3 regions of the Gordonia sp. PvP123 genome follow, and region 2 is predicted to be linked to each of the others. Evidence: predicted binding sites of a transcription regulator. Region 2 holds the regulator's gene; each other region holds the start of a gene.
What was found. The regulator LexA, encoded in region 2, represses DNA repair genes until DNA is damaged. The targets are predictions, from matches to a motif close to CGAACANNTGTTCG.
Positions count from the first base shown of each region.

Region 1: a site for LexA is predicted at 1,979-1,992, ahead of ABIC25_RS09375 (HNH endonuclease signature motif containing protein). Genes of this name have one in related genera too.
Region 3: a site for LexA is predicted at 1,852-1,865, ahead of ABIC25_RS03240 (HNH endonuclease signature motif containing protein). Genes of this name have one in related genera too.

Region 1 covers NZ_JBEPPN010000004.1:330,875-334,093, reverse strand. Annotated here, with positions in the region: gene clpB (ATP-dependent chaperone ClpB) at 1-200, shown strand, start outside; gene ABIC25_RS09375 (HNH endonuclease signature motif containing protein) at 293-1,948, opposite strand; gene ABIC25_RS09370 (vWA domain-containing protein) at 2,103-2,978, opposite strand; gene ABIC25_RS09365 (AAA family ATPase) at 3,084-3,219, opposite strand, start outside.
Region 2 covers NZ_JBEPPN010000001.1:343,712-346,930, forward strand. Annotated here, with positions in the region: gene nrdR (transcriptional regulator NrdR) at 1-321, opposite strand, end outside; gene ABIC25_RS01545 (LysM peptidoglycan-binding domain-containing protein) at 421-960, opposite strand; gene lexA (transcriptional repressor LexA) at 1,203-1,907, shown strand; gene ABIC25_RS01555 (phosphoenolpyruvate--protein phosphotransferase) at 1,885-3,219, opposite strand, start outside.
Region 3 covers NZ_JBEPPN010000002.1:82,008-85,226, forward strand. Annotated here, with positions in the region: gene metG (methionine--tRNA ligase) at 1-25, opposite strand, end outside; gene ABIC25_RS03240 (HNH endonuclease signature motif containing protein) at 596-1,837, opposite strand; gene ABIC25_RS03245 (HEAT repeat domain-containing protein) at 2,038-3,027, opposite strand; gene ABIC25_RS03250 (HEAT repeat domain-containing protein) at 3,030-3,219, opposite strand, start outside.

The sequences.
Region 1 (3,219 bases), on a different contig from region 2:
TCGAGGTGTCGCTCAAGGCCAAGGAGTGGCTGGGCGCACGTGGATTCGACCCGCTGTACGGTGCGCGCCCACTGCGCCGGTTGGTGCAGCAGGCCATCGGTGACCAGCTCGCCAAGCAACTGCTCGCCGGAGACATCCGCGACGGTGACGTGGTGCCGGTCAACGTCAGTGCCGACGGAGAGTCGTTGGTACTCGGCTGATCTCAGCTCGTCACAGTTCATCGCGAGACAGAGTCCATCGCAAGACAGGGGACCCATCCTTCGGGATGGGTCCCTTTGTCGTTGTGCATGGTTCAAAGGGTGGCGAGGAGCTCCATGAGGTGTGCTTCGACGAGAGAGGGCCGGGGTGAGGGTGGTCCGGGTCGGGGTGGTCGGACGTCGATGACGTGGCTGATTGTCAGCCATGATTGGCGTGCTTGATCGTCGGGCCCCCTGCTCCCTGAGGAGCGCCCGGAGCTTGCGGAGGGCGCGTCACGAAGGGTGGTCGGTCCGTGGATCTCGGTGCGCACGGTGTTCAGATGTTCTGCGAACCGCCGGGGTATGTCGGGTCGGCGGTTGATGTGTTCGGGGTTGGGGGGTGCGCCGGGTTCGGTGTTGAGTCGCCAGATGCAGCGGCCTTCGTCGGGTCCGGACCGTTCGATTCGGGTGGTGTACTGGCCGGGCTGGTCGCCGACCATGCGGTTGTGGCGGGGGCAGGCCGGTGCGAGGTCGTCGATGTCGGTGAGACCGCCCTTGGCCCAGTCCTTGTGGGCGTGATGGAGTTCGACCTGGGTGGCGGGTTGATCGCAGCCGGGTGCGGAACAGACTTCACCGTCGGGGCGGGCGAAGGAGACGAGGCGTTGTTCGCGGGTTGCCAAACGTTTCCCGCGCCCGAAGTACAGCGGCACCGCGGTGGCGTCTTTGAAGATCGCGAGCCACGGTTGCATGTCGCCGGCCATCGCGATCAGGTCGGGGATGGGGAGCAGGGTGCCGGTGGCGGTGGTGGCGAGCCCGGCTTCACGAATCAGATCATTGAGGTCGGCTTTGATGATCAGATGGGCGGGCAGGCCGCGGTGCGACGTTCCGAGAATCCCGTCGGCGAAGCCGGCGGCCAGTGCGGCGTCGAGCGCGTCGTGATTCGTCTGGGCGAGGGTGCGGCCGTCACGATCGGCTGCGAGCGCGAGGGCGTCGGGGTCGGCGGTGCCGGCGGGTCCGGACGGTGAGGCGGGGTCGTCGGGGTTGTTGAGTCCGGGTTTGCCCCAGACGGCGAACATCATCGTCAGTCGGGCATTCAGTTCAGGACTGAGGGTGCCGGAGATGGTGGCGGTGCCGTCGGCGCGTTGCCGCCCGATCCACACGCCGCGGCGTCGTTTCTGGTCGGTGTCGTCGGACAGGGTGCCGTCCGGGTCGAGATGGGCCAACAAGCGCGCGCCCAATTGGGTGATGTCGGCGGGGGTGTGGGCTTCGGCGATCTCGGCCATCTGCCGTTCCGCAGCGACTTTCAGGTCGTGGTCGACAGCGTTCGGGATGCGGTCGAGGACGTCGAGGGCGGCTTGGACGTGTGCGGTGCCGACGGCGCCTCGCGCGAATGCCTCAGCCAGGCAAGGGTGTTCGGGCTCCAAGATTTCACCGCCGAGGCTGGTGCGGGTGGCGGTGGCGTCCATCTGCTTACGCCGCCGCAGCGGGTTCGAGACCCGCAGTCGATGGGTCATGAACTGCATGAGCGTGCGGCAGCCGGTCTTGCGGGGGAGGTCGCGGGCCTCGACTTGATCGATCTGCCGGTCACCGGCAACGGTCAGTCGTGCGATGGCACGTTCGGTCTCGGCTGCCACGTCAGTCAACTCGGTATCGGTGCACGGCGACAGGTCCACAGTCTGCAATTTGTCGAGAATCGCATGCAGCTCGGCCACCAGCTCGACCGCACCAGGGGACGGCACGCCGGTGCCATCGTGTCGTTGGGTATCTGTCATGACGGTCACCTCCCCCGAGAACCGTTGATGCGAATGTGCTTTCGAGTGTACACGACCTGGGTCGTCTGGCAACACCGAAAGTGTTGGTGTGCAACGGAACTGAGTGATCAAATTCTGTCGGTGCCGTGTGGTAGGGGCGGTTGCCCGCCACCGCCTAGGCGAAGATCGCCTGGAGGGCGGGCACCACGTCGTGGTGGTCCCGGATCGGCCGGCACCGGCCCCGGCCGATGAGCGCCAGGTCTTGTGCGAGTTCGGCGTCGTGTTCACCGGAGATGTCGAGCAGCACGTCGACGCGGGGTAACCGACCGGCCGCGTCCCGGGGGTCGGGTCCGGCGTTGTGGACGCAGTCGCTCAACAGGATCACGCGAGCGTCGGCCGAAGGTGCGTCGGCCAACTGTTCGAGGGCGGTCTGCAGCGGGAAGGCCACGTTGGTCAGGCCCTGTGCGGGCAGTGCGAGGAGTTCGTCGACGAGTTGTTCGGTGGTGACCGGTCGGCCGAGAGGGACGATGAGCGCGGCGTCGGACCAGAAGGCGATGACGGCGAGGTCGTCGCGACCGAGTTCACCGGCGAGTGCGCCGGCTGTCGCGGCCGCGGTGCGGACCTGCTCGCCGCGGGCGGAGCCGGACACGTCGACTGCCAGCACGATGGAGCGTCGGCGCCGGACGCGCTCGCGCACGCGGATGTCGTCGTCCTCGGGAATCGGGTTGCCGATGAGTGCCTCGAGGGTCGCGTCGAGATCGAGCTCATCGGAGCCACCCCGCCAACGCTGGCTCGTGAGTACACCGTTGGCGCTGCGGCGTGCGTTCCGTGTCTCCACGGGACGTGCGAGTCGGAGTCGTCTGGCGAGTCCGATCGCCCGCTCTCGCGCGACCGGGTCGGTCTGTGCTGCAGAGGAATCGTCGTCACGGGTACCTGCGTCATCGGTGACCGCGACGACCGCACCCGAGGTCCCGCGGGGCACGTCCCGGGCACGTCCACGTCGACCGATCGGGGCGACGGCGCCGCCGCGGCCTGCGGGCTCGAACAACACCGGGCTTTCCGACAGCTGTTTGGGTCTGCGCCGCAGTGGCTTCCGTCGACGGGGTTGAGTGCTGACCGAATCGCGCCGGAGCGGTGAATCGGCGTCGACCGCTCTTCAACCCGGGTCGGCCGCCGCCGGCGCCAGTAGGAAGTGGTTCTGCCAGATCTCGCCGAGCACCTGTTCGGCGGTGGTGAACGCGACGTCGTCGAGATGGATCCGCCCGGACAGGGCAACCTGCATGGCGTCGAGG
Region 2 (3,219 bases):
GAGACCGACTTCGTTGCTGGGGATCTCGGCCGATCCGCTCGCGCGCACCGTGTCCTCGACCTGCTGGGCGAGTTGCGCGAGTGCGTCCTCGGCGACGTGCCGGCCCTGACAGGCACGACGCACACCGCGCATGACCTTCTCGCGACTGAACGGCTCGGTGACCCCGTTGCGTTTGACCACGGCGAGCACGGCGCTCTCCACCGTGGAGAATCGGCGCCCGCACTCCACACACGAGCGACGCCGTCGGATGGCCTGCCCTTCATCTGCGACACGCGAGTCGATGACCTTGGTGTCGTCGTTCTTGCAGAAGGGGCAGCGCATCGTGTCCTCACGCAGGTCGCGGGACGCTGGAACGCACCGAAACCGTGCGCCCCGCCGCTTCTCGGCCGGCCCCTGTGACATCGAGGATACCGCCCGGCCTCAGCGGTACCGGGGGGTGAGCAGGGGCTGACCCACCTGCAGCGCACTCGACGGCAGATCGTTCATCGCGACGATCTCGTCGATCACGATGTCGCGGGGCATCTCGGGCGCCACCCGGCCGGCGATCGTGCTGAGGGAATCCCCGGCGCGCACGTGGACGACCTCTGCGCTCACCGCGGCGGGCGTCATCGAGTCCGAATAGTTCTGACCGACGACACCGAACACCCACACGACGAACGCGAGGCCGACGCCGGCGAGGACCGCGACGGCGGTGCGGCGACGGCGACGGAACACCGCCGCATCCGGACCGACCGGCCCGCGGCCCCGGGCACCCACCGCGGAGCCGCAGTGCGTGCCGCCGACGCGTGGCGTCAGTGGCGACCCGCCCACCGGACGGTTGCCTGCCGGCCGGTTGTCGACGGGCCGAGAACCGTCGGTCAGCGGGGTCCGGGTCCGGATACGGTCGGCGCGGTCGGTGCGCGCCCGGACGGTGTCGGGACGCTCGGTACGGACGGGAGCGACGAGAGTGGCGGTGCGCATGGTGCCCTCCGGGTGTTCGGTGCGGGATCTTCGGGTGTTCGGGTGTCTGGCATCCGGTGTTCGAACTTCGATCAGATGTTCGATGCACTGATGTTCGAATTTGTAGCACGGCGCACCGACAAAGTCTCGCGACACATCGAACAAATGTTTGAGGTGGAGGTCGCACTCCGCTAGGCTCGGACGCGGCTGAACATCCCCACGGGCCATCTACCAGCACGTTCCGAAGACGAGAGGAACCGAACATGAGTGACACCGGCGATAGGCGCGGCCGAGCGCGGGGAGCCGACGACGAGGCCCCCATCGACGTCGCCGCCGCCGAGGCCTCACTCACCCCGCGCCAGCTCGGGGTCCTGGAAGTCATCCGCCGCTCGGTACGCGAGCGCGGTTACCCGCCGAGCATCCGCGAGATCGGCGACGAGGTCGGCCTGGCCTCGACATCGTCGGTCGCCCACCAGCTACGGACCCTCGAGCGCAAGGGTCTGCTCAAGCGGGATGCGAACCGGCCGCGTGCGGTCAACATCGCGCCGAGCGAATCGCCGTCGCCGGAGACCCCGCCGGCCGGCCGGCTGCCCGAGCCGACCTTCGTGCCGGTCCTCGGCCGGATCGCGGCCGGTGGCCCGATCCTGGCCGAGGAGGCGGTCGAGGACGTGTTCCCGCTTCCTCGCGAGCTGGTCGGCGAGGGCTCGCTCTTCTTGCTGCGCGTCGTGGGCGAGTCGATGATCGACGCCGCCATCTGCGACGGCGACTGGGTCGTCGTGCGGCAGCAGAACGTCGCCGACAACGGCGACATCGTCGCAGCGATGATCGACGGCGAGGCCACCGTGAAGACCTTCAAGCGTCAAGGCGCCAATGTGTGGCTGATGCCGCACAACGAGCTGTTCGATCCCATCCCGGGCAACGACGCCGTGATCCTCGGCAAGGTCGTCACCGTGATGCGGCGAGTCTGACCTCTCCCCCGACCGAACGGTCGAGCACCGCCGCGGCAGCTTCTCGCGCCGCGGCGGGGTCGGACGTGGCCAGCGCGGCGTCGGCGGCGGCGCGGCAGTCCTGCGCGGTCACCTCGCCGAGCCGAGCCCCCACCGCGGCGGCCGCGGCCGGCGCGCTGGACAGCGAGGTCACCCCGAGACCGACGAGCACGCAGGCGAGATTCGGATCGGCAGCCGCCTCACCGCACACCCCGACCGGCTTGCCCTGGCGGACACCCGCTGCGGCGACACCCGCGATCAGGCTGAGCACCGCGGGCTGCCACGGATCGGTCAATCCGGCGAGATCGGCCGACATCCGATCGGCCGCCATCGTGTACTGCGTCAGATCGTTGGTGCCGATCGACACGAAGTCCACCTCGGCGAGCACGGCCTCGGCCAGGATGGCGGCCGCGGGCACCTCGATCATGACCCCGGCGACCAGGCCCCGGCCGCGGACCTCCGCGGCGAAGGCGCGCGCCTCGGACGGCGAGGCGATCATCGGCGCCATGACCCACGGCGCGACGTCGGAACCCGACGCGGCGTGCGCGATCGCGTCGAGCTGGTGGGCTCGGATCTCGGGATGCGCCAGGGCGATTCGATCCCCACGGACACCGAGCGCGGGATTGGATTCGTCTGGGTGGGTCACGAACCTCAAGGGCTTGTCCGAGCCGGCGTCGAGGGTACGGATCACCACCTTCTGGCCGTCGAAGGCATCGAGTACCTCGCGGTAGATCGCCGCCTGCTCGTCGACCGATGGTTCGTCGGCGCGTTCGAGGAAGGCGAGTTCGGTGCGGAAGAGTCCGACGCCCTCGACCGGATGCCCGGCGGCGGCCCGCGCCGACGATCCGTCGGCGACATTGGCGAGCACCGAGACGGCGATGCCGTCGGCGGTCTGCCCCGGACCCGTCCACCCGGCGACGAGCTCGGCGTGCCGACGATCCTCCTCGACTCGCGCCCGCGCCGTCTGCGCATCGGGCTCCACCTCGACCCGGCCGGTCGTCCCATCGACGAGAATGGTTGTGCCGGGTGCGATCTCGGCGAGATCGGCCACGGCCACCACACACGGGATCCCCAGTTGCCGGGCGATGATCGCGGTGTGGCTGGTCGGCCCACCCAGCCGGGTGACGAGCGCGATCGTGGTCGTCGGGTCGAGGCCGGCGGTGTCGGCGGGCGCGAGGTCGTCGGCGAGCAGCACCGAGGGCACCTGCGGTGTCGGCACGCCCGGTTCGGGTAGACCGAGCAGTTCGGCGAGCACGCGGTCGCGAACATCGTTCAGATCGGTGACCCGCTCGGC
Region 3 (3,219 bases), on a different contig from region 2:
CGGGGCTGGTCAGATCGGGTGCCATAGTGCCCAACAGACTACCGACCGGCCGGGACGGCACCCAATTGCGGTCCAGACGATTTCTGGTCGGCGCTGTGTTGATCCTGCGCGCGGCGCTGGGTCTGCGGAGGCCGCGGGAGCTGCGGAACGGTCACCACCAGCTCGCTGACCATCGTGCTGGTCCATGAACGGGCTCATGCGCCGACCCAGGTGCAGAACAATGCAGCGTCCGAGGTGGCGAGGGCCAGACCCGCGTGGTGGCGGCACACACGACCGAGACGGTGACGGCTGAGGCGACCGGGACGGCGGCGACTGCCGCGACCAAGACGGCGGCGACTGACGCGACCAAGACCGCGACGACTGATGCGTCAAGGAACGCGTCGAGTAACGCGGATTCGTTGCGGTCCATCTCCCGAAGATCCAGGAGATGGACCGCATCGACGCCCACGCCGTGCTCGGCTTTCACACTGTGGAGTTGTCAAGGAACGCCGCGACGGCCATGCCGTCAGGATCTGTGGTCGTGAGGTGTTGTCGTGTCGGCTGCTCGGTCCCGTCTGAGATGGCTTGTCCGGCAGCGCGTGCGGTGGCGCAGGACCTACACGAAGACGTCGTCGAGCCGCATCGTGCGTCGGTTGTAGGCGGGCCGCGTGCGGCGCTGTGGGTCGATGTCAGCAGGCGGGATCAGCCAGGGGTGGCGGTCATATCCCATCGTCACTTCCCAGCCGTGGTGATGTACCTGGGTGTGGCAGCGTTGGCAGAGCAGGCACCCGTTGTCGAGGTCGGTGGGGCCGCCGTCCACCCATGGCACGATGTGATGCACCTGCGTATGTGCAGCGGGCGCACCGCATTTGATGCAACACAGGTCACGGACCGTGATGGCCTTCCGTAAGTGGGACGGGAAGAGCCGCCTACTTGTCCCCATCTGTAAGGGCACGCCTTCCCCGTCCAGGACGATCTCGCTCACAAGGGCGTCGCACGCGAGTCGCTTGGCGGTGGTCTGCGACACCGGACCGACCCATGGCAGTCGCGCCGGATCTTTCGCATCGGCCGGGATCGTCACCAACAGCTGGGTTCGAGGCGAACCGCTGGTGTCGAGGGTCGCTCCGATCGCCGCCTGATCCATCAACAACTCGAAGCCGTCGGCCCACCGCTGGTCCCGCGTCCGTCGATCCTCGCTGCCGTCGGGTTCGGGTCGCGGGCAGGATCGTTCGTCGATCATGGACAGGAACTTCTCACCGACCACAGCGGTGAGGTCGGCCTTGATCTCCACACGGCCATCGTCGGTGATGCGCGAGTTCACCACGTTCAGCGAGGCGTCCTCGGCAACCGGGATGGCGTCGTCGGCGGTGTCGGCGTTGCGGTGGGCGATGGTGCGTGCGTGGTCGGCGATCTCGGTGGGGGTGGCACCCGAGAAGGCTTGAGCCAGTAGCTCGGACTCATACGCCGCCCGGTCCTCGTCGGAAAGTCCTGTGGGTGTTTGCTTCTCGATGACGGTCAGGCCGCGGACAACCGCGTCGACGCATTCGCTCGCCAGATGCCCGTCGGAGGCGCAGTCGCCGAGCTTCGGCAACGAGTCGATCCGCTCTCCGATCCGTATGCTGCGGTGAGCGACAGCCGGCGCGAAACCCATCTCGATCAGCACCCCGCGTGTGGTCGACCCCACCTTGTCTGCCGCGCCGGTCGCTTCGAACGATGCTGCGTGCACGGCGATCTGATGACCGACGACGTTGTGCAGCAACCGAAGTTCGTCCAGTTGGTCGAAGATCTCCCGGCCGGTCGGGTCGGTGGGTGGTTCGAGGGTGATCACGAAGTCTCGCATCTCGGCGATCGGGGTCATGCCACCAAGGTACTCGACAATCCGTTCGAAGACGAGCGATTTCCACAACTACTTCGAGTCAAAGATGTTCTACGACAGCGATTTTCACATCAGAACCATCAGTGAACAGGAGCACCTTCAGTGAACCGCAGTGAACCGCAGTGAACCGCGGTGAACAGAAGTCTCACGAGTCACACAGTTTTCGTCGACTTGTTGAGCTATCAGCCCTGCGGCCGCCGATCGAGCAATACGGTCGCGGTGCGCGCGACCATTTCGTCGGCGTCACCGGTGCACGTCCGCAGCGCCGAAGCTGCTGCGGTACCGGGGATCTCGGCGAGAGCTTGCACCAGGCGCGATCGAACGGACGCGTCGGGGTCGGCACCCAGGCGGTCGACGAGAAGGTCGACGATCCGCTCGCGGTGGGCTTCGTGACCGGCGAGGACCTCGGCGGCCTCGACATCGCGGTCGCCGGCACCGATGAGCTCGACCAGGGCATCGACCGCGACCGCGGCACCGCGGCGTCCGAGGGTCAGGGCAGCGGTGCGTCGGACGGCGGGATCGGGATCGGCGAGCAGTCCCTCGAGAACCGACGTGACCTGTGTGGTCTCCTCGATCGCGGCGAGCGCGGTGACCGCCCGGCGTCGAACAACCGGATCGGGGTCGGCCGCACCGTCGACGAGGCGGTCGACACCGCCCGGTCTCTGCGCGAGCGCCCACCGAAGGGCACCGGCGACGTTGGGATCCGGCTCCTTCAGGAGTGCGTCCGCCAGCGAGTCCCCGGACACCCTGACCTCGCCGGCCAGCATCGCGGCAGTCTGACGATCGGCCGCGTTGTCGGACTGGACGGCGCGGAGCAGTCTGACCACTCCCAGCACCGCGGACCACTCGGTGGGCCCGGCACCCCGCACGTCCTGTAGACGGGCGAGGAGCTGGGCATCGGCAGCCATCCTCGCCTCGGTGTCGTCGATGAGGCGGTCCATGAGCGTGTCCGGTGCGAACCCCGGCTCGTCGAGCGCGCGGCCGACTTCGCGCAGCGAGAGTCCGAGCGATCGGAGGCTCTCGACGTGCATGAGCCGCTCGAGGTCGGCCTCGGAGTACTCCCGGTAGCCGCCGGACGTCCGGCCGGTCGGTCGCACGAGTCCGAGTGAGTCGTAGTGGCGCAGCATCCGGCTGCTCAAACCGGTGTGCCGTGCCACCTCGCCGATCAGCACCGCTACATTCCGTCCTTTGTTTCGACGGCCGAATCGTCGTCGGGGACAGGGCTGGTCGTCGGCGCGACGAAGTCCGACGCAGCGGCGAAGTCACCGTCCGGGTCGTCGATCAGCCGTTCGGTGGCCACGACGTGTGCGCGCACCGCGCCGTTGCCCCGCTGTTTCGCGACGGCAAGCGGTCCGGCCGTGGCG